DNA from 3 places in the Priestia sp. SRI_019 genome. Region 1 is predicted to be linked to each of the others. Evidence: riboswitches for the same ligand, from Rfam matches in the RefSeq annotation. Region 1 holds a riboswitch; each other region holds the start of a gene.
The links. Region 1 has a riboswitch for lysine ahead of AC2YJL_RS11525 (amino acid permease). Riboswitches for the same ligand answer to the same signal wherever they lie in the genome.
Positions count from the first base shown of each region.

Region 2: linked by a shared signal. The riboswitch ahead of lysA (diaminopimelate decarboxylase) and the one ahead of AC2YJL_RS11525 (amino acid permease) in region 1 are both predicted to bind lysine.
Region 3: linked by a shared signal. The riboswitch ahead of AC2YJL_RS00880 (aspartate kinase) and the one ahead of AC2YJL_RS11525 (amino acid permease) in region 1 are both predicted to bind lysine.

Region 1 is NZ_JBYCZN010000002.1:234,625-244,645, forward strand. Features, by position in the region: gene AC2YJL_RS11500 (YqcI/YcgG family protein) at 1-131, shown strand, start outside; gene AC2YJL_RS11505 (cupin domain-containing protein) at 106-414, shown strand; gene AC2YJL_RS11510 (cysteine hydrolase family protein) at 436-1,023, shown strand; gene AC2YJL_RS11515 (GNAT family N-acetyltransferase) at 1,114-1,605, shown strand; gene AC2YJL_RS11520 (hypothetical protein) at 1,709-2,077, shown strand; gene AC2YJL_RS11525 (amino acid permease) at 2,113-3,552, opposite strand; lysine riboswitch at 3,655-3,839, opposite strand; TPP riboswitch at 4,014-4,114, shown strand; gene thiT (energy-coupled thiamine transporter ThiT) at 4,147-4,755, shown strand; gene AC2YJL_RS11535 (ethanolamine ammonia-lyase reactivating factor EutA) at 4,912-6,327, shown strand; gene AC2YJL_RS11540 (ethanolamine ammonia-lyase subunit EutB) at 6,354-7,724, shown strand; gene eutC (ethanolamine ammonia-lyase subunit EutC) at 7,739-8,452, shown strand; gene eat (ethanolamine permease) at 8,474-9,823, shown strand; gene AC2YJL_RS11555 (TcaA NTF2-like domain-containing protein) at 9,962-10,021, shown strand, end outside.
Region 2 is NZ_JBYCZN010000002.1:432,910-442,930, reverse strand. Features, by position in the region: gene AC2YJL_RS12555 (dicarboxylate/amino acid:cation symporter) at 1-580, opposite strand, end outside; gene lysA (diaminopimelate decarboxylase) at 633-1,961, opposite strand; lysine riboswitch at 2,107-2,289, opposite strand; gene AC2YJL_RS12545 (CBO0543 family protein) at 2,356-2,868, opposite strand; gene AC2YJL_RS12540 (NAD(P)/FAD-dependent oxidoreductase) at 3,204-4,322, shown strand; gene AC2YJL_RS12535 (YckD family protein) at 4,396-4,710, shown strand; gene AC2YJL_RS12530 (PAS domain-containing sensor histidine kinase) at 4,864-6,588, shown strand; gene AC2YJL_RS12525 (DUF1292 domain-containing protein) at 6,676-6,939, shown strand; gene AC2YJL_RS12520 (acyl-CoA dehydrogenase) at 7,097-8,341, shown strand; gene AC2YJL_RS12515 (SDR family oxidoreductase) at 8,319-9,092, shown strand; gene AC2YJL_RS12510 (long-chain-fatty-acid--CoA ligase) at 9,112-10,021, shown strand, end outside.
Region 3 is NZ_JBYCZN010000001.1:173,924-183,944, forward strand. Features, by position in the region: gene fadR (fatty acid metabolism transcriptional regulator FadR) at 1-104, shown strand, start outside; gene AC2YJL_RS00855 (enoyl-CoA hydratase) at 185-958, shown strand; gene AC2YJL_RS00860 (electron transfer flavoprotein subunit beta/FixA family protein) at 977-1,750, shown strand; gene AC2YJL_RS00865 (electron transfer flavoprotein subunit alpha/FixB family protein) at 1,777-2,757, shown strand; gene trxA (thioredoxin) at 3,167-3,481, shown strand; gene uvrC (excinuclease ABC subunit UvrC) at 3,706-5,472, shown strand; lysine riboswitch at 5,538-5,715, shown strand; gene AC2YJL_RS00880 (aspartate kinase) at 5,857-7,089, shown strand; gene AC2YJL_RS00885 (YslB family protein) at 7,140-7,667, opposite strand; gene AC2YJL_RS00890 (succinate dehydrogenase cytochrome b558 subunit) at 8,157-8,765, shown strand; gene sdhA (succinate dehydrogenase flavoprotein subunit) at 8,795-10,021, shown strand, end outside.

The sequences.
Region 1 (10,021 bases):
GGTATGGACAGCAGGAAAACCGAGAGTGGAAGCAATATTTTTTGCGCGATGATAACAACTATACTACCGGACAGTGTCCGTTTAAATTAAAAAGGAGTGAGCAGCATGGACGTAAAAAAAGCCTCTATTAAAAAAGGAGTTGGCGGAAAGTTTGAAGAAGTAATTAAAGAACTGCTTCCGGCGTATACTGGATACGTTGAAGTACAGCACGATATTGCTTTTCAAACGCACCCATCTCATACCCATCCAACTGATGAAATTCTTCATATACTTGAAGGATCTATTTACTTTACAGTTGAACATGATACGGTTCTATGTCAGGCAGGAGATCGGATACATTTACCGAAACAAACGGTTCATTCGTCAAAAGCCGGATCTGATGGGTGCACATACGTTATTTCCATTTTAAAATAAAGATGAAAGAAGATGATGCTTATGCTACGTTCCCGGCCAGTGCTGCTGCTTATTGATGTACAAGAAGGATTTTATTCACCACAGTGGGGGGAAAGAAACAATCTAGATGCAGAAAAACATATGCTGACACTACTGCAAGCATGGAGGCGCCAAGATTATCCTGTCATTCACGTACAGCATGCATCAGAAAATCCAGATTCTCCTTTACACCCAAGTTCAAAGGGGTTTCAGTTCAAAGAAGGGTTTGGTCCACAAGAAGACGAATACTTAATTCGCAAACACGTGAACAGCTGCTTCATTGGAACAGAGCTAGACAGTTATTTAAAAGCAAATGGCTATGATACGCTTATCTTAATAGGACTAACTACTAATCACTGCGTCTCTACGACTGCCCGCATGGCTGGAAATCTAGGGTACAGGACGTACGTTGTAAACGATGCAACAGCTTGCTTTGATTGTATGTCCTACGATGGAAAAACAAGGCTTCCTGCAGAAGATGTACATACATTCGCACTGTCTTCTTTGCATGAGGAGTTTGCGACGGTCGTTTCTACAAAAGAGACACTTCAAGTTCTTCAAACCTTTCAATATGCTCAAAATCACAACTGATGTGCATGCGCACATCGGTTTTTTATGTAGATTATGTTTATTAAAAGAAGTAAAATAAAGATAATTCTATACTATAAGGAGTTTGTACATATGATCATTCGTTATGCTAAAGAAGAAGATTTACCTATGCTTGTTGAAATTTATAACCAGTCTGTTCAAACAAGTGCTGCTACTTTTGACTTAACGCCTGTAACGGTAGAGCAAAGAAGGAGCTGGTTTAATAATCATATTAGCAATGAACTTTTTCCGCTTATTGTCGCAGAAAAAGATGGGGTAGTAGCGGGCTATGCTTCGCTTTCTTCTTATCGAGATAAAGAGGCGTACATTCAAACGGTAGAGCTATCGATTTATATTGATAAAAACCAGCAGGGGCATGGCATTGGAAAAAAGCTTATGAAGCGAATTTTGGAATTAGCTAAAGAACTCAACCATCACGTTGTCATTTCAGGGATTACAAAAGGGAATGATATCAGTATCAAAATGCATGAGCAATTTAATTTTACATTTTGCGGAGAATTTAAAGAAGTAGGCTGGAAATTCGATCAGTGGCAAGATGTTCTTTTTTATCAGCTTATTTTATAAGATGTATGACACCTTTACACATTGCAACGTTTTAGTTTCATGTGTAAAGGTTATTAAAATAATAAGTCGTTTTATTATTTTAATACGAAAGGTGTTAGCTATCATGAATACACATGTTCAATATCAGCATCTAAGAGCTATTCCAAAAAAATGGTCCAAAAAAGAACTGCATATCCAGCTGAATAGAATCAAACACAACTCTGAACTATCTACTATAGCAGCAGATCCGCTTTTTCATCTGTTAGAATGTACTCATTCGGGCCTTCAAACTAAACAAGAAATCATAGACTACATCCAAAGCATTCCTACTCATCAACTTCTATCTTTTGTAACCCATTTAAGCAGGTTAATTCAGCATATTTATTATATAGAAGCTGCTGATTACTGTAATCGCCCCCTCAAAGGTTATATGCTTGTTATGAAAAATCAGCCCGCCTATATATCTCTTCATTTTGCTGATCAGGTCACATAAAAAAGCTCTCTATTCAAAAGAATAGAGAGCTTTTTTTATTCGTATTTTTTTACTGTTACTTGGCATTCTTTTAACGGAATAAGTTTTGACTTTTTCGTCCATTTGTATCCTAACCAAACAATTAAGAATAAAGGAAGTCCGATATAAGAAACAAGTACACCGTACCAGTCAATCGAATCACCCGTAAACGCCGAATAGTTTTGACCTAAAATGACAACAGCACATAAAATAAAGGCAAAGATAGGACCAAACGGGAAAAGTTTTGCATGATATGGAAGTTCACTCAAATCATGACCTTGGGCAACAAATGCTCTTCTAAAACGATAGTGGCTGATGGCAATTCCTAACCAAGCAATAAAACCAGACATACCAGAAGCGTTAAGTAACCACGTGTATACCGCACCGTCTCCAAAAAATGAAGCACCAAATGCAAGTGTACCGACAAGTGCCGTTGCGATTAAAGCATTAACCGGAACGCCTCGTTTATTTACTTTTGCTAAGAACCTCGGTGCTTTTCCATCTTTCGCTAAGTTCCACAGCATACGCGTAGAAGCATACATACCTGAGTTACCAGCAGATAAAACGGCTGTTAAAATAACGGCATTGATAGCTGATGCTGCAAACGCCAGACCTGCTCGTTCGAATATTAAAGTAAATGGACTTACCCGCACATCATCACTTGCTAATGAATCCGCTGTGTATGGAATAAGCATCCCGATAACAAAAATAGCTAAAATATAAAATAACAAGATGCGCCAGAAGACTTGTTTAACTGCACGAGGAACCGTTTTTTCCGGATCTTCACTTTCTCCAGCTGCGACTCCAAGCAACTCTGTTCCTTGGAATGAAAAACCAGCAGCCATAAAAATACCTAAGACAGTAAAGAATCCACCGTGAATGGGTCCATCACCAAGCGTGAAGTTTTTAAAACCTGGTGCTGCATTGTTAAAGATACCAAAAATCATCATAATACCAATAACTAAAAAGATGATAACCGTTACTACTTTAATTAACGAAAACCAAAATTCAGATTCACCAAATCCTTTTACAGAAAGGTAGTTAAGCCCAAACATAATTAATAAAAACAGGGCACTCCATAAAATAGAAGAAGAGTTTGGGAACCAAAATTTCATAATAAGGGCTCCAGCAGATAATTCAGCTGCAATCGTAATAGCCCAGTTATACCAATAGTTCCAGCCGAGAGCGAAACCAAAGGATGGATCTACAAACCGAGACGCATACGTACTAAACGAACCGGCTTCAGGCATATAAGCTGCGAGCTCCGCTAGGCTGGTCATCAAAAAGTAAACCATGACACCAATGATAGCGTAAGCTAAAAGCGCTCCCCCAGGTCCTGCTGTGTGAATTGCTCCACCACTTGCTAGGAATAAGCCGGTTCCGATGGCTCCTCCTAATGAAATCATCGTTAAGTGGCGAGATTTCAACCCACGTTTTAATTCTTGCTGCTCTTGCATAGATAAATACTCCTTTCGAATGTACGGAAAGAGACGGGATAACATAAAAAAAGCCCGCAGTATATGTGCGCGCTTTTAAATCTGAAAACCGCGTCAACCTTCCGTGAAGATAGCTCTTCACATCACTCGCATGATGTGACAGTTCTGTTCCTGTTCGGAGACAGCCCCAGCTTAAATCAACCGAGAAGTGATCTAAACTTCGGCAATTTTTCCTTTCAAGCAACATCCTCAATGTTCTCTGCATTTCCGTTGCTTTACTATTAAAAACTGCGACCTCTACCTCATCGATTAGGATGAGGGTTTTTTATATTCATTTGACATAAAAGAAGTATACCAAATACTAAAACGATTGTCATTATAAAAAATAGATTCAGAAAATAGAAACATCTTTGAAATCTCTCGAATCTATTTTGTTACATATGATATAATGAATGTTGTCATAATACTACATAAATATCCGAACGTACCACAGGGGGAGCCGCCGTGCTGAGAGTGAACAAATTGTTCAGACCCTTCGAACCTGTTAGTTAACGCTAGCGTAGGAATGTGGGAATAGTAGCATATATTTGCTTACTCCTGTGTAAACCGTTTGATATGAATGATTCAAAAACAGGAGTGAGAAACGTGAATAAAGCATTACCTTTACAGGCTAAAATTGAAATAGCTATTTTTGCAGCATTAGCACTTCTACTTGATCTTTTGCCTTCCATTAAGATTGCAACGGCTGTGAGTATTTCGTTCTCCATGGTGCCCATTTTTATTATGTGCTTTCGCTGGGGAGTAAAAGGCGGGGCTCTATCTGGTCTATTATGGGGGCTTTTACAGTTGGCAACAGGAACGGCTTATATTTTAACAGCGCTGCAAACGTTTATTGAATATATTGTGGCTTTTGCTTTTATAGGTTTTGGAGGTATTTTTTCGCAATCTATTAAAACAAATTTAGCTAACAATAACAGATCAAAAGCTTTTGTTTTGATTGTTTTATCCCTTATTATCGGCAGCTTCGCACGGTATTTCTGGCACTTTATTGCGGGTATTATTTTCTGGGGATCATATGCGCCAAAGGGCATGTCCGCTCTATGGTATTCTTTTTCAATGAACGGGATTTCAATGGTAGGATCACTAATAGCCTGCTTAATCATTCTTTCACTATTAATTCCATCGGCATCAAGAATGATTATAACTAAATCACACTCATCATAAGCAAAAAGACTAAATCTACCAAGATTTAGTCTTTTTTGTCATTTGTCACCTTTGTTTACACAAAAGTGTGTCAGGTTTGATAACATAGTTAGTGAAATATTCAAAAAACTGTTTTATGATAATCACCATATTCAAACGAGATAAAGGATTGATAGCATGCTACAGAAATGGATCACGAGCATAGGTTTAGATATTGGAACAAGCACAACGAAACTGATTGTAAGCAAGCTGTTAATAGCAAATCAACAAAATCAGTTTACGCTGCCAGGCTGTCAAATTATTGATCGTCGCGTAACCTATGCAAGTTCTATCTATACCACCCCTATGCTAAACGATGTTGAAATCGATGTTCAAAGATTAACGGTACTACTAGAACAAGAGTATAAGAATGCAGGAATCTCCTTAGATCAAGTGGAAGCAGGTGCTGTTATCATCACAGGAGAAACGGCCAGAAAGCAAAATGCAGAAAGTATCGTTCACTATCTAGCCGAACATGCTGGGGATTTTGTTGTTGCAACAGCTGGCGCTGACCTGGAAGGAATATTAGCAGCAAAAGGATCAGGAGCAATCGAACATTCTGCTGAAACAAATGCAGTAATTGCCAATATTGATGTAGGAGGAGGAACTGCTAACATCGCTTTATGTCAAAATGGAAAAGTTATAGAAACGTTTACACTGCATGTGGGGGGAAGATTAATTCGTCTGAATTCAGACGGTTTTGTCACCTACGTTTCGTCTCATTTAACTGAATTTTTGGAAAATAATTCTTTAACACTGCGAGAAGGTGAAAAAGCAACATTTGAAAAGCTCTCGTCTATCTGTCAATTACTAGCTGAAGAAACCGTGAATTATGTAAATGCGCTGAATCAAAATTCCTCGCTTCTCGTTTCTCCTCATACAAGATTTTCTATCCCCGAAATGATCATGGTTTCAGGAGGAGTAGGAGCAATGATGGAGAAGCAAAAGCCAAAAACAGTGAAAGAAGTGGCCATACATGGAGACGTTGGTCCGCTTCTAGCATATCATTTTCAATCCATCCAAGTTTCTCAAGCCGCTGAGACAACGCGCGCTACTGTAATTGGGGCTGGTATGCAAAATACAGAAGTTAGCGGATCAACTGTATACATTGGGTCGAAGCGGCTGCCGTTAAAAAATATCCCGATTGTAGAGATACCTGTTCAGCAAGAAGAGAAATGGAATCCGCTGATGTTTCAAGAAAGAGCTCGAGCGGCATGTATGCAGGCTTCAACTATTTTCAGCGCAGAAGATCCCCCCGCTGCTATTGCTTTATCTCATTTTCCTTACTGCAGCTATAAGATGCTTCAAGAATTAGCAAAAGTAATAAGCGCTGAATTTATTGCTTGTTTTAAAGGAGCTAAGTGCCTCGTTGTTCTATGCGAGCAAGATATTGCAAAAGCTTTAGGACAAGCATTAGCTAAACAGAGGAAAGAGTTAGAAATTATTTGTTTAGATCAAATTGATTTTACACACGGAGATTACATTGATCTAGGGTTACCAGTAGCTGGAGAAGCGATCTCCGTTTCCGTTAAAACGCTCGCTTTTTCATCATAATCTACTAAATATAGAAGGAGGAAACGATGTTTAAAACTACACGATTGTTAGGAGAAACATTTTCATTTTATAGCTTAAAAGAAATCATGGCCAAAGCAAACGAAGAGCGTTCTGGAGATCAACTCGCAGGAGTTAGCGCTGAGTCAATGAAAGAACGAATGGCAGCAAAGCAAGTTCTAGCTGATATCACACTTGCTGATATCAGAAACTACCCGCTGCTCAGCGCAGATGAAGACAACGTCTCGGCATTAATCGAAAGTCAGATTGATTCATCTGTTTACGACATTATTAAAAATTGGACAGTAGGGGATTTAAGAGAATACATTTTATCCGATCAGCATAGCGGAGAAGACCTTCTTGCACTTAGCAAAGGATTAAGCAGCGAAATGATTGCGGCGGCTACTAAAATTATGTCCAATTTAGATTTAATTCAAGGAGCTGACAAGATAGAAGTGCAAACTACTTGTCAAACGACTATCGGCCAAAAAGGAGTATTGGCTTCTCGAGCCCAGCCTAATCATCCTTCAGATAACTTAAAGGGAATGAGAGCATCTCTATACGAAGCGTTAAGCTATGGAATTGGAGATGCGGTTATCGGAATTAACCCTGTTATTGACACAACGGATAATATCTACGCGCTTTTGAATGAAACAAAAAATATAATCAATGAATGGGCAATCCCGACTCAAAACTGTGTGTTGTCACATGTGACGAGTCAGATGAGAGCAATTGAAAAAGGAGCATCTGCTGACTTGATTTTTCAAAGTTTGGCAGGCACAGAAGCCGGTAATGATTCATTTGGAATTTCACTGTCTATGCTTGATGAAGCGACAGCGTTAATTCATGAAAAAGGGACGGCAAAAGGTCCGAACCGCTGGTATTTTGAAACAGGACAAGGTTCTGAACTGTCATCAGAAGCTCACTATAATATTGATCAAGTAACGCTCGAAGCTAGATGCTACGGCTTAGCTCGTCACTATAAGCCTTTCTTAGTTAATACGGTTGTTGGATTTATTGGACCTGAATATTTATATAACAGCAAACAAGTTCTACGAGCTGGGTTAGAAGATCATTTTATGGGCAAGATGCACGGCCTGCCTATGGGAGTAGACGTATGTTACACCAACCACATGGATGCTGATCAAAATGATATGGATAATTTAAGTATGCTTCTGGGAACAGCTGGAGTGAACTTTGTCATAGGAGTGCCCATGGCTGATGACTGCATGCTAAACTATCAGTCTCTTAGTTATCATGACATCGCAACGGTGCGTAATGTGTTAGGCCGCACCCCAACGCCGTTATTTCAAAAGTGGCTTGAAGAACAGCGTATTGTGGACAACGGGCGCTTTACATCAAGAGCTGGAGATCCAACTATTTTTATGAATTTGATTTAAGGAAGGTGCTTACTATGATACCAAAGTCAAATCGAGATCCACTAGAAACACTTAAACAATTTACCCCTGCCCGCATAGGTGTCGGACGTACAGGAACAAGGCCGCTAACAAAAGACGTTTTATCTTTTCGCACGGATCATGCTGCAGCCGTCGACTCTGTATATGGAGTAGTTTCAGAAGATATTTTAGCCGAGTTTAACCTTTTCTCTGTGAATACACGCGTGAAGTCAAAAGAACATTATTTAAAACGGCCGGATCAAGGAAGGTTATTAGCAGATAACGCTAAGAAAGAAATTTTTAAAAACTGCGTGCACCGGCCTGATATACAAGTAGTAGTCTCGGATGGGCTGAGCGCCAAGGCAATTGAAGAAAATATAAGTGACGTCTATCCAGCTTTAATTGACTCCCTGCAGTCATATGGACTTCATATCGGGACTTCATTTTTTGTAAAAGGGGGAAGAGTTGCGTGTATGGATGAAATAGGCGAGATCATAAAGCCAAAAGCACTTGTGCTATTGATTGGGGAGCGACCTGGACTGGTCAGTGCTGAATCAATGAGTGCTTACATGTGCTATGAACCTAGCAAAGGCAAAAAAGAGTCTGATCGTATGGTCATTTCTAATATTCATAAAAGAGGGACGCCTCCTATTGAGGCAGCCGCACATATCGGTACTATGATTGACAAAATGATTAAGCAGCAAACAAGCGGTGTACATCTTATTGTCTAAACATCAAAAGGAGGAGAACGTATGGCGTTACAAAAACAATTAAAACCTATTCATTTATGGGCTATTTCAGTTGGTATGGTTATTTCAGGACAATACTTTGGGTGGAATTACGGGTTTGAACAAGGCGGGATTATCGGACTTGCAATTGCAACCTTAATTGTAACTGTGTTTTACACCACGTTTATGTTCAGTTATGCAGAGCTTTCAACATCTATCCCGCAAGCAGGTGGACCTTCAGCTTATGCAAGAAGAGCACTTGGACCTTTTGGGGGATATATCGCAGGAATTGCCTGCTTGCTTGAATTTATTTTTGCTCCTCCTGCTATTGCGGTCTCAACAGGAGCATACCTACACTTCCTTATTCCAGCCGTTAACCCTGTATACGCAACGGTAGGAGCTTTTATCTTCTTTGTTTTATTAAATTTAATCGGGGTAAAAGAAGTAGCAGTGATTGAGCTTACAGCTACCATTGTTGCACTAATTGGTTTATCTATTTTTTATGTAGCTGGTTTGCCTCATGTACAAACATCGAATATTTTTAATGATCATTCATTTATTAATGGGCCAACAGGGGTACTAGCAGCGATTCCGTTCGCTGTTTGGTTTTATCTGGCAATAGAAGGAGGAGCAATGGCAGCGGAAGAAGTGGAAAATCCTAAGAAAAACATTCCTAAAGGATTTATTGGAGCGATTATTACTCTAGCAACCGCAACGTTGTTTACACTATTTGTAACAGCAGGACTTGGCGGAGGAAGCGGGAAGCTAGCCGATTATCCACTTCCACAGGCGCTGTCTTCTGTATACGGAAACGGCATTTCAACCGTTGTTGCTATTATCGGGCTATTTGGCTTGATTGCTAGCTTAAATGGAATCATCATGGGATTTTCAAGACAAACCTATGCGCTTGCACGAGATGGTTACTTTCCTAAATTTCTCGCTAAAACGAATAAAAAAGGAGTTCCTGTCGGCGGTTTGTTGATTCCGGGAGCAATCGGCGTGATTTGTGCAGGATCTGCAACGTTTGCCAATGCACTTATTATCTTATCCGTGTTCGGAGCAATGATGATGTACTGCATCAGTTTAGTTTCTCTTTTTATTTTACGCAAAAAAGAACCTAACCTGTCCCGTCCTTTTAAAGTAAACTACCCGGTCGTGCCAAGCATTGCCTTAGTATTAGGGATTCTGTGCTTGTACAGCATCATAAAATACAGTGTTCTTACAACAAATTTAATGCTGTTTGGCGTTTCTCTACCTTTAATTTATGTGATTCTTGGAATTTTCCTTCTTTCAATTATTTACTATGTCTTTTATGGCTCTAGACAGCTCAAAAAAGAAGCAGCCAATTCATATCAAGAAGCATCCATTAAATAGGAGGAAAAACGGCTCGCTGTAAAGGCAAGTCGTTTTTCTTGTGAAATTAAAGGGTTGAGCGTTTTTTTGTAGAATGATATACTAGGTCTGTTTGTTGGAAGAATATACATACATTTATTAGATAAAGAAGGGGCAATTATGATGAACAAACGTAATACAATCATTATCACGGTTGTTTCATCTATTCTGTTATCAGCC
Region 2 (10,021 bases), 200 kb from region 1:
ACATCACGATTTTAACAACCTTCATCGATACTTCTTGACCCGAAGTCAGAAATTTCGCCATAGGCTGTCCTTTTTCACCGGCCATTGTGGTAGCAATACCGAAAATAACGGCAAAGACAATTAATTGTAAAATATGCTCTTTCGAAAATAACTGAACAAAATCAGGTACAGTAAATGTGCTAACAAGCTGATTTAAAAGCGTCATTTTTTCAGCTGTATTTTCACTGTCACCCATCAATTCTTTAATGGCAGAAGTATCTACATTATGTAGCGGATTGTAAAGTGATGCGCCTAAAAAGCCTAAAACGGCTGAAACAGCAGCAGTGGCGACAAACACAACGGCAATTCCTAGCATAATTTTACCAAGACGTTTCATTTCGTTCATGTTTGCAATCGCCGAAGCCACACTAAAAAAGACAAGGGGAACGATAATCATGAACATCAAATTAAGAAACAAATCACCAAAAGGCTTCACGACTGCCACATCGGGTCCAATAGCATATCCTGCTATCCCGCCAATTAAAATAGCGAGAAGCAGAATAAGCGATGATCTGTACGTTTTAAATACACTTAAAACCATAGTTAGATTTCCTCCAAACAACAATAGCTTCTTTACTACGCAAGAACAGCTATTATTTGCTCATTGCATACGTAGTAACGACTGGCTTTACATCTTTACGCACCAAATCTTCGTATGTTTCTCGCTCTACAGCAAGACGAGCTTCTCCATTTTTCACAAATACAACAGCAGGGCGCGGAATACGGTTGTAATTGCTAGCCATTGAATAGTTGTAGGCACCTGTAGAGGACACTGCTAATAAATCTCCTTGATTAACGCGCGGCAAGTCAATATCCCAAATAAGCATATCTCCTGATTCACAGCATTTACCCGCAATTGATACTGTTTCATCTTTTTTATCCGTCACTCTATTAGCCAAGACAGCTTCATGTTTTGCATCGTAAAGAGCAGGACGGATATTATCAGTCATACCGCCGTCAATTCCTACGTATTTGCGTACACCTGGAATCTCCTTCGTTGATCCAATTGTATAAAGCGTTGTACCTGCTTCTCCTACGATGCTTCTTCCAGGCTCAATCCAGACTTCTGGAAGGGTATAATTCTGTTCAGTTAACGTGCGGCTTAGCTTTTTTGTCAGTGCATCTACATAATACTCAACTGGAAGAGGAGAGTCGCTTTCGGTATAACGAATACCAAAACCACCACCTACGTTTAAAACTTTTACTTCAAATTCCATTTTATCACGAATGCTGAATAAGAAATCAGTTAAAATATCAATGGCGCGAGAAAAACCATCTACTTCAAAAATTTGCGAACCAATATGACAATGAATGCCTAAAAGATCGTAGTAAGGCTTTTCTAACGCAAAACTTACCGCTTTCATGGCTTGGTCATTGGAAAGACCAAATCCAAATTTTGAGTCTTCCTGTCCGGTCATAATATACTCATGTGTATGGGCTTCAATCCCTGGAGTAACACGCAGAAGAATAGATGCTTTCTGTTTGCGCTCAGCTGCTAAGGCATGCAGAACTTCAAGTTCGGTAAAGTTATCAACAACAAAACAGCCAATATTCGCATCAAGAGCCATTTCCATTTCTTCAATCGTTTTATTATTTCCGTGAAAATGAATGCGTTCAGCTGGATATCCAGCTTCAAGCGCTGTAAATAATTCGCCTCCTGAGACCACATCTAGTGACATATCAAGCTTCGTTAAAAGGCTAGCCATTTCCATACAAAGAAAGGCTTTCCCTGCATAGGCGATTTGATATGAAAATCCGCTTCTTCGAAAGGCTGAATGGAAGGCCTTGCATTTTGTCTCAATTAATTCTTGATCGTAGATGTATAGGGGAGTGCCGTATTGTTTTTTCAGTTCGACCGTATCGCACTGCCCAATTTCTAAATGATTGCTGCTGTTAATTTTACTCGTTCCATGTAAGTACATAATCCGTATCCCTCCATTTAAATCATTCAACTATAACTTTGAACTTTGATGGTCAGTAGAAAAACACAAAAAAGACCCGTGAAGTGATGTTCACGCGTCTTGGTTTCATAATAATAAAATATTATTACATTCTAGGCATCAACATCTCTTCAATAGCTCTCCACAAACCAAATGGTTTGTGACAGCTCAGCATTTATTCAATACTGAACCAGTATATGAACACAATGGATGTTTATATACTTCGGCACGAAATCCCTTTTACTTATCTTCACAGACTCCATTAGTCTCCAATAAGTGACTCTTGATTTCATGCACCTCTATTCTCAGAGAGGAAAATTATATTTAAATGTAATTTCTATTATATTTCCTTTTCCTCCGTCTAGTCAATGAAAAGTTAAGGCATAGGAATATCAAAAAGAATAAATAAGAAAGCTATGAAGCTGCCAGATAGAACCCAAGCGGCCAGTGCTGTCTTCTGATGGATGACTAAAAGTGAGAACGTGACAATATTGAAGAGAAAAGAACACAGCAGAGACCATCCATAATGATGAGTAATACTGTGATTAACATAAGCAATGAACTCAATCACAGTAAATAAAAGCGCCCACAAAAGAATCCACCACAGCCGGCCGCTTACATGCAGCGGCAGCCTTCCTAAAAAAACCGGTATAACAAACGGATAAATAATTAAGGTTATTCCAAGGGAAACCATTAGGTGATCGGGTAGAAAAAGGTGATCAATACCAACAGGGTGAAATACCCATACGCGGTGATGAAACAGCAGTACTTCATAAAGCAAATTCCCCGTGACCCAAAACAGCAAAGTAGGATAGTATTCTTGATACCTTCGCCACTTGCCAAATAGTAAACCAAGAATGATAAAAAATAATACAAATGAAGATTGCATACGCTCTCCTTAAAATAATGGTTATTTCTTTTTATTTACATATTATAGTGGTTTTATTCTTTCATTTTTTTATTCAGAAACTATAATAAAAAAGCGGTAAGCGCAGTGTTAAATATGGGTGATCACTATTTGTGGTTTGCTTCATCTCACCATAATTCCCGTAAAAGAACTTATTGCGCTTTTGTTTACAATGAAAGGAACTATATGTCAAAGTCAGCAAGACTCAAAAATAAGCTCAAGATAGCTCCGCCTAGTATGTGACTTCTTTTTTTGCTATGCTAAAGTTGCGTACATATAGCATAAGAATACTAGAAGAAAGAAAAGGGTGTTTTGGTATGAAAACATACATCGTAGTTGGAGCTGGGATACTTGGAGCTTCTACAGCATATCATTTAGCAAAAGCAGGAGCAGATGTGACATTGGTAGATCGCAAGGATGCTGGTCAAGCTACTGATGCAGCAGCAGGAATTGTTTGTCCATGGCTTTCGCAGCGTCGAAATAAAGCATGGTACCGCTTAGCAAAAGGCGGCGCCAAGTACTATCAAACATTAATTCAGCAATTAGAAGAAGATGGAGAAACGGATACGGGATATAAGCAAGTGGGAGCAATTAGCTTACATACTGATGAACAAAAGCTTAAAAAAATGGAAGAACGAGCATATAAACGTCGGGAAGAAGCTCCCGAAATAGGCGAGATTACACGTTTATCCGCCAAAGAAACACAGGCTTTGTTTCCGGTTCTTTCGGAAGAATACAGTTCAGTTCATATTAGTGGAGCCGCTCGCGTTAACGGAAGAGCTCTTCGAAACGCACTTGTGAATGCAGCGAAGAAAAACGGTGCAAAAATAATAGAAGGAAACGCAGAACTTCTTTATGAAAATAATCAAGTAACGGGCGTTGCCGTAAATGGGCAAACCCTTATAGCAACTACAACAATCGTGACAGCAGGAGCGTGGGCAAATCAATTACTAGAGCCTCTTGGAGTGAAATTTTTAGCAAGCTTTCAAAAAGCGCAAATTGTCCACTTGCACCTTCCAGATTTAGATACAAAAGACTGGCCCGTTGTGATGCCTCCAAGCGACCAATATATTCTTTCGTTTGAACAAGGTCAAATTGTCATTGGAGCAACACATGAAAACGACACGGGTTATGACTTGCGAGTAACTGCTGGGGGGCTTCATGAGATTTTTTCAAAGGCCTTATCAATTGCACCCGGCTTAACAGAAAGCACAGTCTTAGAAACAAGGGTAGGGTTTCGACCATTTACTCCAGGCTTCTTGCCAGTCATTGGAGCTCTTCCGGTTTACGAAGGAATACTAGTAGCCAATGGTCTTGGAGCTTCAGGCTTAACGTCGGGTCCTTATCTTGGTTCAGAGCTTGCTAAATTAGCACTTGAAATGGAAATGGAAATTGATCTTAGCGACTATGATTTAAGAGGAGCTATCGAGTCTTAAGTAAACAGAATGAATGAAAACAAATAGAGGTTCGCAAACTATAACTACTATATGATGAAAGGAAGTAGATTGTTTGCGAAAGATTATGATAAGTGCAGCAGCAGCTTTTTTACTTATGAGCGCGACGCCTGTATTAGCGGAAAACCATCCTCAGCCAGAAACAAAAGACGTGCAGCTGACATCTCAGCAAAAGCAGGAATTGTCCGTGCTGTACAAAGAAATACTAGCAAAAAAGAAAGAAATACTTTCAAAATATGTGGAGTATGGCGTGTTAAGCAAAACGGAGAGTCAAAATATTTCTTCACATATGGAAAATCGCTATCAGCATATGGAGAAAAATGGTTTTGTGCCGAAGCGACACTGTCATAAAATGCATCATTCAAAGTAATTCATATTCACATAAAAAAGCGCCTTTACAGGCGTTTTTTTATGTGAATGAATGGAAAATATCCGCTTCTTTATCTAGTAAATTCTAAAATCCTCATGTAAAATTAAGAGAATGAGAACGAGTAGGAAAGATGCTAGTGAGGGGTAGGTAAATATGAACGAAAATAAAAAAATAGTCCGATTACATGCAGAAAATCATTCAGATGAGGCGCTAGGAATCATATTTGCTTACAAACAAAAAGATGACTATCTTGTTTACAGTATGTATCAAGGTGAAAGCGTTCATGAGCAAAAAATCCCTCTGGAAGAATGGGTCTCGTATGAGCATTTTTTCGAAGCACTAAATAAAAAGAAAAAGCTTATGTACGAGCTTCAAATAAATGATAAACGCTATGTAGTAAACTTAACCCCTTTATCTTACACAGAAAAGCCTGAAATCATGGGACATTGCGTGAATATAACTAGTTATCAGGAGAAAAAAGAACAGATTCAGCCTTTTATTTATCATAACGCAGATGCTGTTGCTGTCGTTGACTTAGAAGGTAAAACGCTTCAAGTGAACCCTGCGTTTGAGAATACATTTGGCTGGACGTTTGAAGAAATTTATCAAAAGCCTCTTCCGATTATACCTTCGTTTTTAAAGGAGCCAGTGTGGGAACTTCATAAGACCATTCAATCAGGTGAATCGAAAACGGAATTTGAGACGGTCAGACAGCATAAAGACGGTCATTTAATTAATGTAAGCGTCACACTATTCCGCGTTAAAAATATGAATGATTGGCCGCTATGCATTGCTTTTGTCTATCGAGATATAACATCACGCAAGCAGGCCGAAACGGCTTTAAAAGAAAGTGAAGAACGCTACCGAAGCTTGATTGAGTTATCGCCGGAAGCGATTATCGTTCATAGTGAAGGTAAAATTGATTACATCAACCCTGCAGGAGCTAAAGCGCTAGGATACAAAAGTCCTCAAGACGTATTAGGAGCTTGTGTTTATCAGTTTGTTCACCCTGATTACTATGATGTTGTAAAACAGCGAATTTATCGAATGAAAACAGAAAATAAATCTGTAGACCTACAGGAAGAAAAGTTTATTCATAAAGACGGTCATACGATTGATGCCGAAACCATTGCCTTTCCTATTCCCTATATGGGAAAGCAGGCCATTCAAGTTTTGTTTCGTGATATTACAGAACGTAAAAAAACTGAAAAATTGCTGCGTGAATCCGCTCAGCTTTCCTTAGTCGGACAGTTAGCGGCTGGTATTGCTCACGAAATTCGAAACCCTCTGACGGCGGTAAAAGGATTTATGCAGTTATTAAAAGAAACGAGCGGTCAGCCTTACTATGTAGAAATGATAAATCATGAGTTAGACAGAATTGAATTGATTACCGATGAGTTCTTGAGTCTTGCAAAGCCTCAAGCGAAAACCTACAGGGACAAACATGTCCAAGATATTTTAGAGAATACTTTAAAGCTAGCTGAGGTGCAGGGGATTACAGAGAAAATTCACGTAAAAAAAGAAATTGATCTTCATCTTCCTCTCGTATTATGCGAAGAAAATCAGTTGAAACAGGTGTTTAGTAATATATTTAAAAATGCAGTCGAATCTATGCCAAGTGGAGGAACCGTAACGATTCAACTAAAAAGGTTTAATCAGGAGAACCTTGTTGTCCGGTTTAGCGACGAGGGGCCAGGCATCACGCAGGAAAGAATGCAGCATTTAGGAAAACCTTTTTATAGTACCAAAGAGAAAGGAACGGGGCTTGGACTGATGGTGTGCTATAAGATCATTCGAGAACATAGAGGAGAAATTAATTTTGTAAGTGAACTTGGAAAAGGAACTACCGTAGACATTCTTTTGCCTTTTAAAAAGTAGATTCTACTTTTATAAGCATGAAACCTTTTCTAAAGGGGAATACATGTTAGTGAACGAATAATGAGGTTAAAATAAGGAGGGAATAAGATGGAACGCATTGAAACGGGAGAGATTTTTACAATTTTAGATGAAAATGATCAAGAGCAAGATATTGAAGTGCTTGGAAAAATGACGATTGAAGGGCATGATTATATTGCCGTTGCGTTTGTGGAAGAAGTTTTAATTGAAACAGAAGAAGAAATTGATGTTTTCTTTTTGAAAATTGAAGATGATGGTGAATGGTCTTCAATTGAAGATGACGAGGAGTTTGAAAAGGTATCAGCCGTATTTGAGGAAATGACATCCGCGTAAACACGAGAAGGAGAGGATAAAACCTCTCTTTTTTTATTTTAAATAATATAATATTTAGAATTTTTCTAAAAATATCTTGCTGAATTATTTCCCTTCATTTATGATGAATATGTAACATACCAACCGGTTAGTAAGTAAATGAAAGCGAGGGACTACCGTGTATTTTTCTTACTCTGACAAAGTAGTGAAGCTGCAAAAAGAATTGACCTCTTTTATGGAAGAGCATATTTACCCAAATGAACGGCTATACGAACAACAGCTGAATGAACAGCCGTCTAGATGGTCAGCTGTTCCTCCGATCATGGAAGAGTTAAAAGAAAAAGCAAAGCAAGCTGGATTATGGAACTTATTTTTGCCAGAAAGCGAATACGGAGCGGGTCTAACAAATGTCGAATATGCCCCTCTTTGCGAAATTATGGGCCGTTCTATTATTGGACCAGAAGCTTTTAACTGCGGAGCTCCTGACACCGGCAATATGGAAGTACTGGTTCGATACGGAACGCCTGAACAAAAAGAAAAATGGCTAAAGCCGCTGTTAAATGGAGACATTCGCTCCTGCTTTTCTATGACAGAACCGGATGTAGGTTCTTCTGATGCGACAAACATTCAGTGCAGTATTGTAAGAGAAGGCGATGAGTATGTAATCAACGGAAGAAAATGGTGGTCTTCAGGTGCGGGAGATCCTCGCTGCAAAGTTGCTATTGTCATGGGAAAAAGCGATTTTACCGCATCTAAATATGAACAGCAGTCTATGATTCTAGTTCCATTAAACACTCCAGGAGTTAAAATCGAACGCATGCTTCCAGTCTTTGGATACGACCACGCTCCTCATGGACATGCTGAAATTCATTATGACAATGTGCGTGTGCCAGCGTCTAATATGCTTTTAGGCGAAGGAAAAGGGTTTGCTATTGCTCAAGGCAGATTAGGGCCTGGACGTATTCATCACTGCATGCGTTTAATAGGAGCAGCTGAAAGAGCGCTTGAAGAATTATGTAAGCGTATTCAAAGTCGTTCTACGTTTAATAAGTTGCTTTCTCAGCAAGGGGTTATTCAAGAATGGGTGGCAGAATCGCGTATTGAAATTGAGCAAGCTCGCTTATTAACATTAAAAGCTGCTTATATGATGGACACAGTTGGAAATAAAAAAGCGCGGAAAGAAATTGCTATGATTAAAGTAATGGCTCCTGCTATGGCTTTAAAAGTCATTGATCGCGCTATTCAAGCATTTGGAGCAGCAGGTGTTTCAGAAGACACGCCGCTTGCGGCACTTTGGGCAAATGCTCGCACTCTGCGCCTTGCTGATGGTCCAGATGAAGTGCACAAAGCACAGCTTGCAAGGCTTGAGCTAAAACCCTATCAAGAAAAGGAGGCAACCTATGCACATAAAGGATTTGTTTGATTTAACTGGCAAAACAGCTATTATTACCGGCGGAGGCAGAGGATTAGGAGAACAAATGGCAGAAGGGCTTGCAGAAGCAGGGGCAAACATTGTTCTATGTTCGAGAAAGAAAGAAGCATGTCAGCAAGTAGCCGACCGATTGGCCCGCCTCGATGTAAAAACGCTCGCCTTAACTTGCGACATCAGTCAGCCTGAAGATATTAAAAATGTCGTGCATCAGACAATTGAAACATTCGGACGTATTGATATTTTAATTAATAACAGCGGAGCTACGTGGGGTGCTCCGGTTGAAGAAATGCCTCTTGAAGCATGGCAAAAAGTGATGAATATTAATGTTACAGGAACGTTTTTAATGTCCCAAGAAGCTGGAAAAGAAATGATTAAACAAAAAGCTGGCAAGATTATTAACATTGCTTCGATTGCCGGTCTTGGAGGAACGGATCCTCAGTACATGGATACAATCGGGTACAACACGAGTAAAGGAGGGGTCATTACGTTTACAAAAGATTTAGCTGTCAAATGGGGACAGCATAATATTCAAGTTAATGCGATTGCGCCGGGATTTTTCCCTACTAAAATGTCAGGTGCGATTATGGAACAAGGAAAAGATTATTTTCTAAGTCAAACCCCTTTAAAACGCTTTGGCTCCGAAGCTGATTTAAAAGGAGCAGCTGTTTTTCTTGCTTCTGCGGCGTCCAATTATATTACGGGAGATATTCTGACAGTAGACGGTGGAGTTCATGCTATGTGAATAAGAAAGGAGTACCTTGATGGAAGACGTTAAAAAATGGTTTACACCTTATCCAGAAGCCTACACTCATGACATTCACATCGAAGATATTTCACTATTTGATATGCTGAAAGAAACAGCCGAACGTTATCCTGCTCATACGGCAACGCGCATGTATCAGCATACGTTAACGTACCAGGAGCTGTATCATTCAGTTCGCGTATTTGCAGGAGCACTACAGAAAAAAGGGATTGAAAAAGGAGATCGTGTAGCAATTATGCTGCCAAACTGTCCGCAATATATAATAAGCTATTTCGGCATTGTAGCAGCGGGCGGCATTGTTACTCAGGTCAACCCTATGCTTGTCGAACAAGAGCTAGAGCATATTTTAAACGATTCCGGGGCAAAAAAAATCATTATACTCGATGATTTTTATACGAGACTTCAAGAAATAAGAAATCGCGTTGATATAGAAGAAGCGATAACCGTCAGCTTGCAAAAACCTTTTGTTCCTGCATCACCAGACCTTTCCTTCCTAGATTTTTTAACCATAAAACATGAATTTAATCAGCCGGTTATCCATCCATCACACGATATTGCTGTTCTTCAGTATACGGGAGGAACGACCGGACCATCTAAAGGTGCGATGCTTACACATACAAACATTTACACAAACGCAGTTCAATCATACGAAATATTTAAGCATGATATTGAATTGGGAAAAGAAAAATGCTTAACCGTTATTCCATTGTTTCACGTATTTGGCATGACTTCCTGTATGCATTTATCAATTCTTTGCGGAAATGAAATATTGCTATTGCCGCGTTTTGATTTGGAAGAAGTACTAAATACAATAAAAAAAGAGCAGCCTAGTATTTTTCCCGGTGTTCCAACTATGTATGTTGCTATTACCAATCATCCTCAGGCAGAAGAATACAACATCGAAAGTA
Region 3 (10,021 bases), on a different contig from region 1:
ATGAAACTGTCACAACATGGGTAATGAACGATCATCGATATGGTCTAATAGAATCGGTAGATAAAGTCCATTCCCTGCTGTTAAACGGCTGCAGCGGCTCATAATCGTAAGTGAGCCTGCTGCTCCCCTGCGAGGGGAAAAAGCGCAAGGTAATGAAAATAGAAAGAAAGGGTGGCGTAAACAAATGGAGATTATCCAGGTTGAAACTGTTGATGCAATAAGCTTCATTACGTTAAATAGACAACCTGCTAACGCTTTGTCTCAAGCTTTATTAAAAGATCTTTCAAGTGTTTTGAAACATTTGGAAGATAGTAAAGAGACAAGGGTTATCGTTATTAAAGGTGAAGGGAAATTTTTTTGTGCCGGAGCTGATATAAAAGAATTCACATCACTTCAGCAGGAAAAAGAATACGAGAAGCTTGCTGTTAACGGTCAAGAGCTCTTTGAGTATATTGAAAATTACCCAAAACCAGTGATTGCAGCTATTCATGGAGCTGCTTTAGGCGGAGGATTGGAGCTTGCTATGAGCTGCCATATCCGTTTGGTAACAGAAAACGCTAAGCTGGGCCTGCCTGAGCTTCAGTTAGGAATTATACCAGGGTTTGGAGGAACTCAGCGATTGCCTCGTTATGTAGGAGTTCATAAGGCTTGTGAGATGATGCTGACAAGTGATCCAATATCCGGAAGCGAGGCAGTGGAGTTAGGATTGGCAAATGCAGCTTTTGAAGAAAGTCAGCTTATCAATGAAACATTTTTACTTGCTAGAAAAATTGCCAAAAAAAGCCCAATCTCTGTTAAAGCTACCTTGCAGCTGCTTCAGCATGTAAAAACAGATGCTTACTACAGCGGCATTAAAAAAGAAGCGCAGTTTTTTGGAAGCGTATTCAAAAGCCGGGATGCTCAAGAAGGCGTAGCCGCTTTTATTGAAAAGCGCCAGCCTAAATTTTTAGGAAAATAAGCTTAGGAGGGGAATTGAATGAATATTTACGTGTTAGTAAAAAGAACATTCGATACAGAGGAGAAACTTTCATTAAAAAATGGTCAAATTGTTGAAGATGGGGCTGAATTCATTATTAATCCTTACGATGAGTATGCAGTTGAAGAAGCTATTCAGCTAAAGGAAAAGCATGGCGGGGAGATTACGGTCGTGAGTGTAGGAGGGGAAGAATCAGAAAAAGAACTCCGAACAGCTTTGGCTATGGGAGCAGATAAAGCGGTTTTAATCAATACGGAAGATGACATAGAAGATGGCGATCAGTACACGACTTCTAGGCTGCTGGCACAGTACTTAAAAGAACAATCTCCTGACTTGATTTTGGCAGGAAACGTAGCGATTGACGGAGGTTCGGGCCAAGTGGGACCGCGCGTAGCAGAACAGTTAGAAATCCCTTATATCACGACCATTACAAAATTGGATATCGAAGGTGAAAAAGTAACTGTTGTACGCGATGTGGAAGGTGATTCCGAGGTTATTGAAACGTCGCTTCCTCTTTTAGTAACAGCTCAGCAGGGACTTAACGAACCTCGCTATCCATCTCTTCCAGGGATTATGAAAGCGAAGAAGAAACCGTTGGTTGAAGTGGAATTGGATGATTTAGATTTAGATGAAGATGATGTAGAAGCAAAAACAAAGACAATTGAAATTTATTTGCCTCCGAAAAAAGACGCAGGACGCGTATTACAAGGAGATATAAAAGATCAAGTGACAGAACTGGTCAATTTACTGCATAAAGAAGCAAAAGTCATTTAATAAGTCAAAACAATGGGGGTATTGCAATGGGACGCAAAGTGTTAGTTCTAGGAGAAGCACGTGATGGGGGATTACGAAACGTATCGTTTGAAGCGATTTCCGCAGCATCTACTGTAGCTGACGGTGGAGAAATTGTTGCAGCGTTAGTAGGAAAGAACGTAAAAGCTTTAAGTGAAGAGCTTATTGCGTACGGAGCAAATAAAGTTGTTGTGACGGAGCATGAAGATTTAGCTGCTTATACATCAGATGGTTACGCTCAGGCGTTATTAGCCATCATTGAAAGTGAACAGCCTGAAGCTATCGTATTTGGCCATACGGCTCTTGGCAAAGACCTAGCGCCAAAACTGGCAGCTCGCTTAGACAAAGGACTTATCTCCGATGTGACGGATGTAGAAGTTGGAGGGGATCAAGTAGTCTTTACCCGCCCAATTTATTCTGGTAAAGCATTTGAAAAGAAAATCATGACCGATGCTTTTACGTTTGTCACGATTCGTCCAAATAATATTTCACCGCTTGCAAAAGAAGAGGGACGTACAGGCGATGTAGAGGATTTAAATGTTGAAATCAAAAACCTGCGTACAGTTGTAAAAGAAGTTGTACGGAAAGCAACGCAAGGGGTTGATTTATCCGAAGCAAAAGTCGTGATTGCAGGTGGTCGAGGTGTAAAAAGCACGGAAGGTTTTGGACCTCTCCAAGAACTAGCGGACGTGTTAAATGGAGCTGTTGGGGCATCTCGCGGAGCGTGCGATGCAGATTACTGCGACTATTCTCTTCAGATCGGTCAGACGGGCAAAGTAGTCACACCAGATTTATACATTGCCTGCGGAATCTCAGGAGCCATTCAGCATTTGGCCGGCATGTCAAATTCAAAAATTATTGTTGCCATTAACAAAGATCCTGAAGCGAATATTTTTAAAGTAGCTGATTACGGAATCGTTGGAGATTTATTTGAAGTGGTGCCTCTACTAACGGAAGAATTTAAAAAGCTGAAAGTACAGTCTGCGTAAGAGGCTGGGACAAAAGGATTTTAGACGAAGTGAAAAACGAACCATTGATCAAGATGTTTGATTAGTGGTTCGTTTTTTTGTTGGGGTAAACTTTATGTGTGTGGGTCTTTCTAGCAGTTGATTTCTGTGCCAGACTCCCGGGGAAAGCGAAGTCTTGCATAGAAATCAACTGCGGTGGCACAAGCGGTTCAGCCTTTGTATACTATTTGTTCACCTTTAGATGGAATTCATTTCGTTATGTCTCAACCTCACGGAAAACGAAATTTTCTACGTATGTTTTTATGTGAATTGTACAAACTAGAGCGGAGAATAAACAGTATAAATGTAAGCAAAAAGTTAGCAAACCTTATTTGAAGGTGATATACTGTGAGTAGAATTTGGATATTGCATATATTTAGGAGGAATTAAAATGGCTATTGCACATGCTACAGATAAAAACTTTACAGATGAAATTAAATCAGGCCTAGTGCTTGTTGACTTTTGGGCACCATGGTGCGGACCTTGTAAAATGATTGCTCCAGTTCTTGAAGAAATTGATGGCGAACTTAACGATAAAGTTAAAATCGTGAAAGTAGACGTTGATGAAAACCAAGAAACAGCTGGAAAATTTGGTGTTATGAGTATCCCAACTTTAGTATTATTTAAAGATGGAGAGAAAGTTGACCAAGTAGTTGGTTTCCAACCAAAAGAAGCATTAACAGAATTAATTAATAAACACGCGTAAGTCAAAACCTAGCTCAGGCTAGGTTTTTTCTTTTTCTCCACTTTTTCTCTTTTGGGAATACTTTTATTTAGCGAATATGCGTTCGTTTGTTTTATACTAGATGTAAGGAACACCGTCATAAATCCGGCTTATGTGCATGTATTGTAAAGCAGGAAAGAATGTAGGTTACGCTTCATAAGCGAATGTATAGATGGACAGAGTAAGAGAAGAGGAAGGAGAAAAGTATGAATGATTATTTAAAAGAAAAGCTGGCTATTTTACCGGATCAGCCCGGCTGCTACTTGATGAAAGATAAATATGGAACGGTCATTTACGTAGGAAAAGCAAAAGTATTAAAAAATCGAGTGCGCTCCTACTTTACCGGATCTCATGACGGAAAGACGCTTCGACTTGTAAACGACATTGTCGACTTTGAATATATCGTCACATCTTCTAATTTAGAAGCGCTTATTTTAGAAATGAATTTAATTAAAAAGCATGATCCAAAATACAATATTATGCTTAAAGATGATAAGGGCTATCCCTTTATTAAGATTACAGCTGAAAAACAGCCCCGCCTTGTTATTACAAGAAAAATAAAAAAAGATAAAGGGAAATACTTCGGTCCTTATCCTAACGTCCAAGCTGCAAATGAAACCAAGCGGCTTCTTGATCGCATTTATCCACTAAGAAAGTGCTCTACCATGCCAGACAGACCTTGTTTGTATTACCATATCGGGCAATGTCTAGCTCCTTGCGTAAAAGAAGTAAAAGAAGAGCAAAACAAACAAATTATTGAAAATATCACGCGGTTTTTAAATGGTGGATATGAGCATGTCAAAACAGAGTTAACTGAAAAAATGTTAAAAGCTTCAGAAGAACTTGACTTTGAACGGGCTAAAGAATATCGAGATCAAATTGCTCATATTGAAGCGACAATGGAAAAGCAAAAAGTAACGTTTAATGATTTTGTTAATCGAGATGTGTTTGGCTATTCTTATGATAAAGGCTGGATGTGTGTTCAAGTTTTCTTTATTCGCCAAGGGAAATTAATTGAGCGAGAAGTTTCTATGTTTCCTTTTTATAAAGAGCCAGAAGAAGATTTCTTAACTTTTATCGGTCAGTTTTATGCCAAAAATATTAAGCCAAAAGAAGTGCTGGTTCCAGCAACGATTGATGCAGAGTTAGCTGAGAAATTAGTAGAAGTAGAGGTTCAGCATCCAAAGCGAGGCAAAAAGAAAGAATTAGTAGAACTTGCGTGTAAAAATGCAAAAATTGCGCTCGGTGAAAAATTCTATTTAATTGAACGAGATGAAGAGCGCACGGTCGGCGCAGTTGAACGGTTAGGAGAAGAGCTTGGAATTGCAGCGCCTTACCGGATTGAAGCATTTGATAACTCAAATATTCAAGGGACAGATCCCGTTTCTGCGATGATTGTTTTTGTTGATGGGAAACCGGAAAAGAAAGAATATCGCAAATATAAAATTAAGACCGTAAAGGGACCAGATGATTACAGTTCCATGAGAGAAGTCGTTCGCAGACGGTATTCCAGAGCGTTAAAAGAAGGTCTTCCGCTTCCAGATTTAATTGTTGTAGATGGAGGCAAAGGGCATTTAGCTGCAGTACAGGACGTTCTCGAAAATGAATTGGGACTTTTAGTGCCTACAGCAGGTCTTGTCAAAGATGATAAGCACAGAACCTCCAACCTGATGATTGGTGAGCCTCCTCAAATCATACCGCTTGAACGCAATAGTCAAGAATTTTATTTGCTTCAGCGAATTCAAGATGAAGTTCACCGCTTTGCGATTACCTTCCACCGTCAAGTGCGCTCTAAGTCCGCTTTTCAGTCTGTTCTGGACGACATTCCGGGAGTGGGAGAAAAGCGTAAAAAAGCTTTGTTAAAGTATTTTGGTTCGGTGAAAAAATTGAAAGAAGCAACGGTTGATGATATTCGAAATTCAGGTGTTCCTCAAAACATCGCTGAAAAAATTTATGAAACATTGCAAAAATAGTCTTGAAATAATAGAAAATATTTGATAAGCTATTAACTAATTTCATACGACACTTCATCAAATGAAGTGAAGATAGAGGTGCAAATTTAATCAGTACGTATCAGGAAGGGTATGAGCTCTTATGAATGATGCGGAAAGGGAAATTTGCCGAAGTGAACATTACCTCATAGTAATGATTGCTGGTTCTGCGTTGAATAAACGTAGGATTGTCAAGATGTAGATTCTTGGAGAGCTATCTCACGGCAGTGGACGGTTATGTTTTATAATTTTCGTTCGTTAAGCAATGAGAGCTCATCTCATTGCTTTTTTTATTGTCTGAGTAAAAAAATTTAGCTTCTCATCATCCTGCATATGCAAATTTATTGAAAAGGAATGAACAAAATTATGGCATTAATCGTTCAAAAATTTGGTGGAACATCTGTTGGTTCTGTTGAACGTATCCAACATGTAGCAAACCGTGTTATTCAAGAAGCAGAGCGCGGTAACCAAGTAGTTGTTGTTGTATCGGCAATGGGCAAAACTACAGATGCACTGGTGAAATTAGCAAGTGATATTACGGACAGTCCAAGCAAACGCGAAATGGATATGCTTCTTACAACTGGAGAACAAGTAACGATTTCCCTGTTAACAATGGCTCTTCAATATAAAGGGTATGAAGCAACTTCGCTAACAGGTTGGCAAGCTGGTATCCAGACGGAAGCAGTTCACAGCAATGCACGAATCCAGCACATTGACACGACTCGTATTCAAAGCCAATTAGATAGAGGTCGAATCGTAGTAGTAGCTGGATTCCAAGGCTGTTCAGAAGATGGAAGCATTACAACATTAGGTCGAGGCGGCTCTGACACGACGGCAGTAGCTCTTGCCGCAGCATTAAAAGCTGCAAAATGTGATATTTATACAGACGTAACAGGAGTGTTTACGACAGATCCGCGCTATGTAGAAGATGCTCGTAAGCTTCACTCTATTTCATATGACGAAATGTTAGAATTAGCTAATTTGGGAGCAGGGGTGCTGCATCCGCGCGCCGTTGAGTTTGCAAAAAATTATCAGGTACCGCTAGAAGTGCGTTCAAGCTTAGAAAACGAGAATGGAACGATTGTTGAGGAGGAAGTTTCAATGGAACAAAACTTAGTCGTAAGAGGAATTGCGTTTGAAGATAATATTTCACGAGTGACAATTGAAGGGTTAAACAACGAGTTGCAAACTCTTTCTACTATTTTTACAGCATTAGCAAAAGAACAGTTAAATGTGGACATTATTATTCAAAACGTAACGGCTAATAATCGTCTTTCTATCTCATTTTCTATTAAAACTGTAGACGTAGATGCCGCTCTTGCCGTCTTAAAAGAGTATAAATCTACTTTAGGATATACGCGTATTGAACATGAAAGCAGTCTGGCTAAAGTATCAATTGTCGGCTCTGGCATGATTTCTAATCCAGGCGTTGCAGCCGAAATGTTTGAAGTGCTGGCAGGAGAGAAAATTGAAGTGAAGATGGTCAGCACGTCTGAAATTAAAGTATCTACAGTTGTACCGCACGCTGATATGGTAAAAGCTGTTGAGACGCTTCACGTAGCATTTGAATTAGAAGAGCAGCAAGCAGTGCAAGTATAAAGAAGAGAAAAAGACGTGGTATTTCCACGTCTTTTATATATACATATTTCCTATTTTTTATAACGCTCCGCACGCGTTTCGGTAGGTAAGATATCTTTTCGGTCCCACTGTACCGAAATCAGCACTTTTCCGTTCTTTTCTTTATGTGTTAAGTAGGCTTCTGTTAGGCAGTTGTTTTGACGCTGAATCTGTTCAGCTACAAATCCTGACTCAAGATGAAACGAACAAGTTTCCTGCTGAAATCTTTTGCTGACCACATCACCTGATAACTCAAGCTCTAGTGAATATTTATCTTTTTTTGCAAGCGTCAGTGTTCCCCAGGAAGCTGCTTTAAAAAAAGCGACGATTTCATCCATTGTATTTAACGGGTATTTCCGCGCAAGGTGTTTTCCTGCCCAGTATGAAATGGTATTTGTTTCGTCTCCAAGAAGCTCTGGAATTAACACGTCACGCAAAAGGCTGTATCCGAAATATGAAACGTGATCAAGAGTTCTCTCTGTTTCAGCTGTGACATTAGGTTCTGATGTTTCCATCGTCTCTTCAAGTTCTTGCTGTGATTCTGTTTGTAAATTGCTCATGCTTTCCCCTCTTTCTTTACTACTATTATATACAAATCTAAAAAACCTCTCACGCATTTTTTTAATAAAATGTAAGAGGATCTTTATTATGGTAAAAAGAGTTAGATGTAAAGATAAAAAATCCATAATATACCTTTTAAAAGGGTACTTTTACCTGTGTAAATGTTTTGTGAACTTGTTTACAATAAAAGTATAAAGTAAACGCTTACTTAGTTGTGGCAAGCAATATTATAATAGAAAGAAAAAATCTGTAACATCAGTATAGTAAGCGGTAACAAATATAAAATTTTATAAATTTATATTTTATAGAAGATTTAAACATCTTGCCTTGACGCTCTTAATCGATGGGAGTAAAATTAACCTGTCACATACTTTATTAGGAAATGCAAAGGTTTTCATTTCCTGTATTCACGATTAATCTATTTGTCTAGTGGGAGTAAGAAAGTTCTTCACAAACTATGTTCATTTAACTAAGGGGGGTCTACGCAGATGGCGGCAAACAGAGAGTTTCAATATCGGAGAATCCATTCATTACTTGGGGTAATACCAATCGGGATTTTCTTAACACAGCATTTAGTTGTGAATCATTTCGCGACAAAGGGAGAAGAATCATTTAATCAAGCAGCTCACTTCATGGAGAGCTTACCTTTCCGCTATGCTCTAGAAATTTTCATTATTTTCTTACCAATCGTTTTTCACGCAATATACGGTCTTTACATCGCATTCACTGCTAAAACAAACGTTAACAACTACGGTTTTTTCCGTAACTGGATGTTTATCCTTCAGCGTGTTTCAGGTGTAATCACACTTATCTTCATCACATGGCACGTATGGGAAACCAGAATACAAGCTGCGCTTGGAAAAGAAGTAGATTTTCAAATGATGGAACGAATTTTAAGCAACCCGGCAATGCTTGCATTCTACATAGTTGGTGTTGTATCTACGATCTTCCACTTTGCAAACGGTCTATGGTCATTTGGAGTTAGCTGGGGGTTAACTGTAACACCACGTTCTCAAAGAATTTCAACTTATGTGACATTAGCAATCTTCTTAGCACTTACATTTGTAGGTGTTCGTACATTATTCGCATTTGCATAAAATTAAGGTTTTGAAGGAGTGGGGTTCCGATGAGTAACGGAAAAATCATCGTAGTCGGTGGCGGTTTAGCTGGCTTGATGGCAACAATAAAAATTGCTGAGTCTGGCAAGCAAGTAGATTTATTTTCACTAGTTCCGGTAAAAAGATCTCACTCAGTTTGCGCGCAAGGTGGAATCAACGGAGCCGTAAATACGAAAGGTGAAGGGGATTCACCATGGGAACACTTTGATGACACAGTGTACGGCGGAGACTTTTTAGCCAACCAGCCACCTGTAAAAGCAATGTGTGAAGCAGCTCCTGGTATTATTCACTTACTTGACCGCATGGGTGTTATGTTTAACCGTACTCCTGAGGGTTTGTTAGACTTCAGACGATTTGGCGGGACGCAGCATCACCGTACGGCTTTTGCTGGGGCAACAACGGGTCAACAATTATTGTATGCATTAGATGAGCAGGTTCGTCGCTATGAAGTTGCCGGACTTGTGACAAAGTACGAAGGATGGGAATTCTTAGGTGCTGTTCTTGATGATGAGCGCAGCTGTCGCGGAATTTCTGCACAGAATTTAAAATCAATGGAAATTAAAACGTTCCCAGCTGACGCGGTTATTATGGCTACAGGTGGACCTGGAATTGTTTTTGGAAAATCGACGAACTCAGTTATTAATACCGGTTCAGCGGCATCTATCGTGTATCAGCAAGGTGCATACTATTCAAACGGAGAGTTTATTCAAATTCATCCAACTGCTATCCCAGGAGATGATAAGCTTCGTCTTATGAGTGAATCTGCTCGTGGAGAAGGCGGACGCGTTTGGACATATAAAGACGGTAAACCTTGGTATTTCTTAGAGGAAAAATATCCTGCATACGGTAACTTAGTACCTCGTGATATTGCAACTCGTGAAATTTTTGACGTCTGCGTAGCGCAGAAGTTAGGAATTAACGGAGAGAACATGGTTTATCTGGACCTTTCACATAAAGATCCAAAAGAGCTAGACATTAAACTTGGAGGTATCATCGAAATCTATGAAAAATTCATGGGCGATGATCCGCGCAAGGTGCCAATGAAAATTTTCCCAGCCGTACACTATTCAATGGGCGGTTTATGGGTGGATTACGATCAAATGACAAATATTCCTGGCTTATTCGCAGCTGGTGAGTGTGATTATTCACAGCACGGAGCGAACCGTTTAGGAGCAAACTCATTATTATCAGCTATTTATGGTGGGATGGTTGCTGGTCCTAAAGCGGTTGAATAC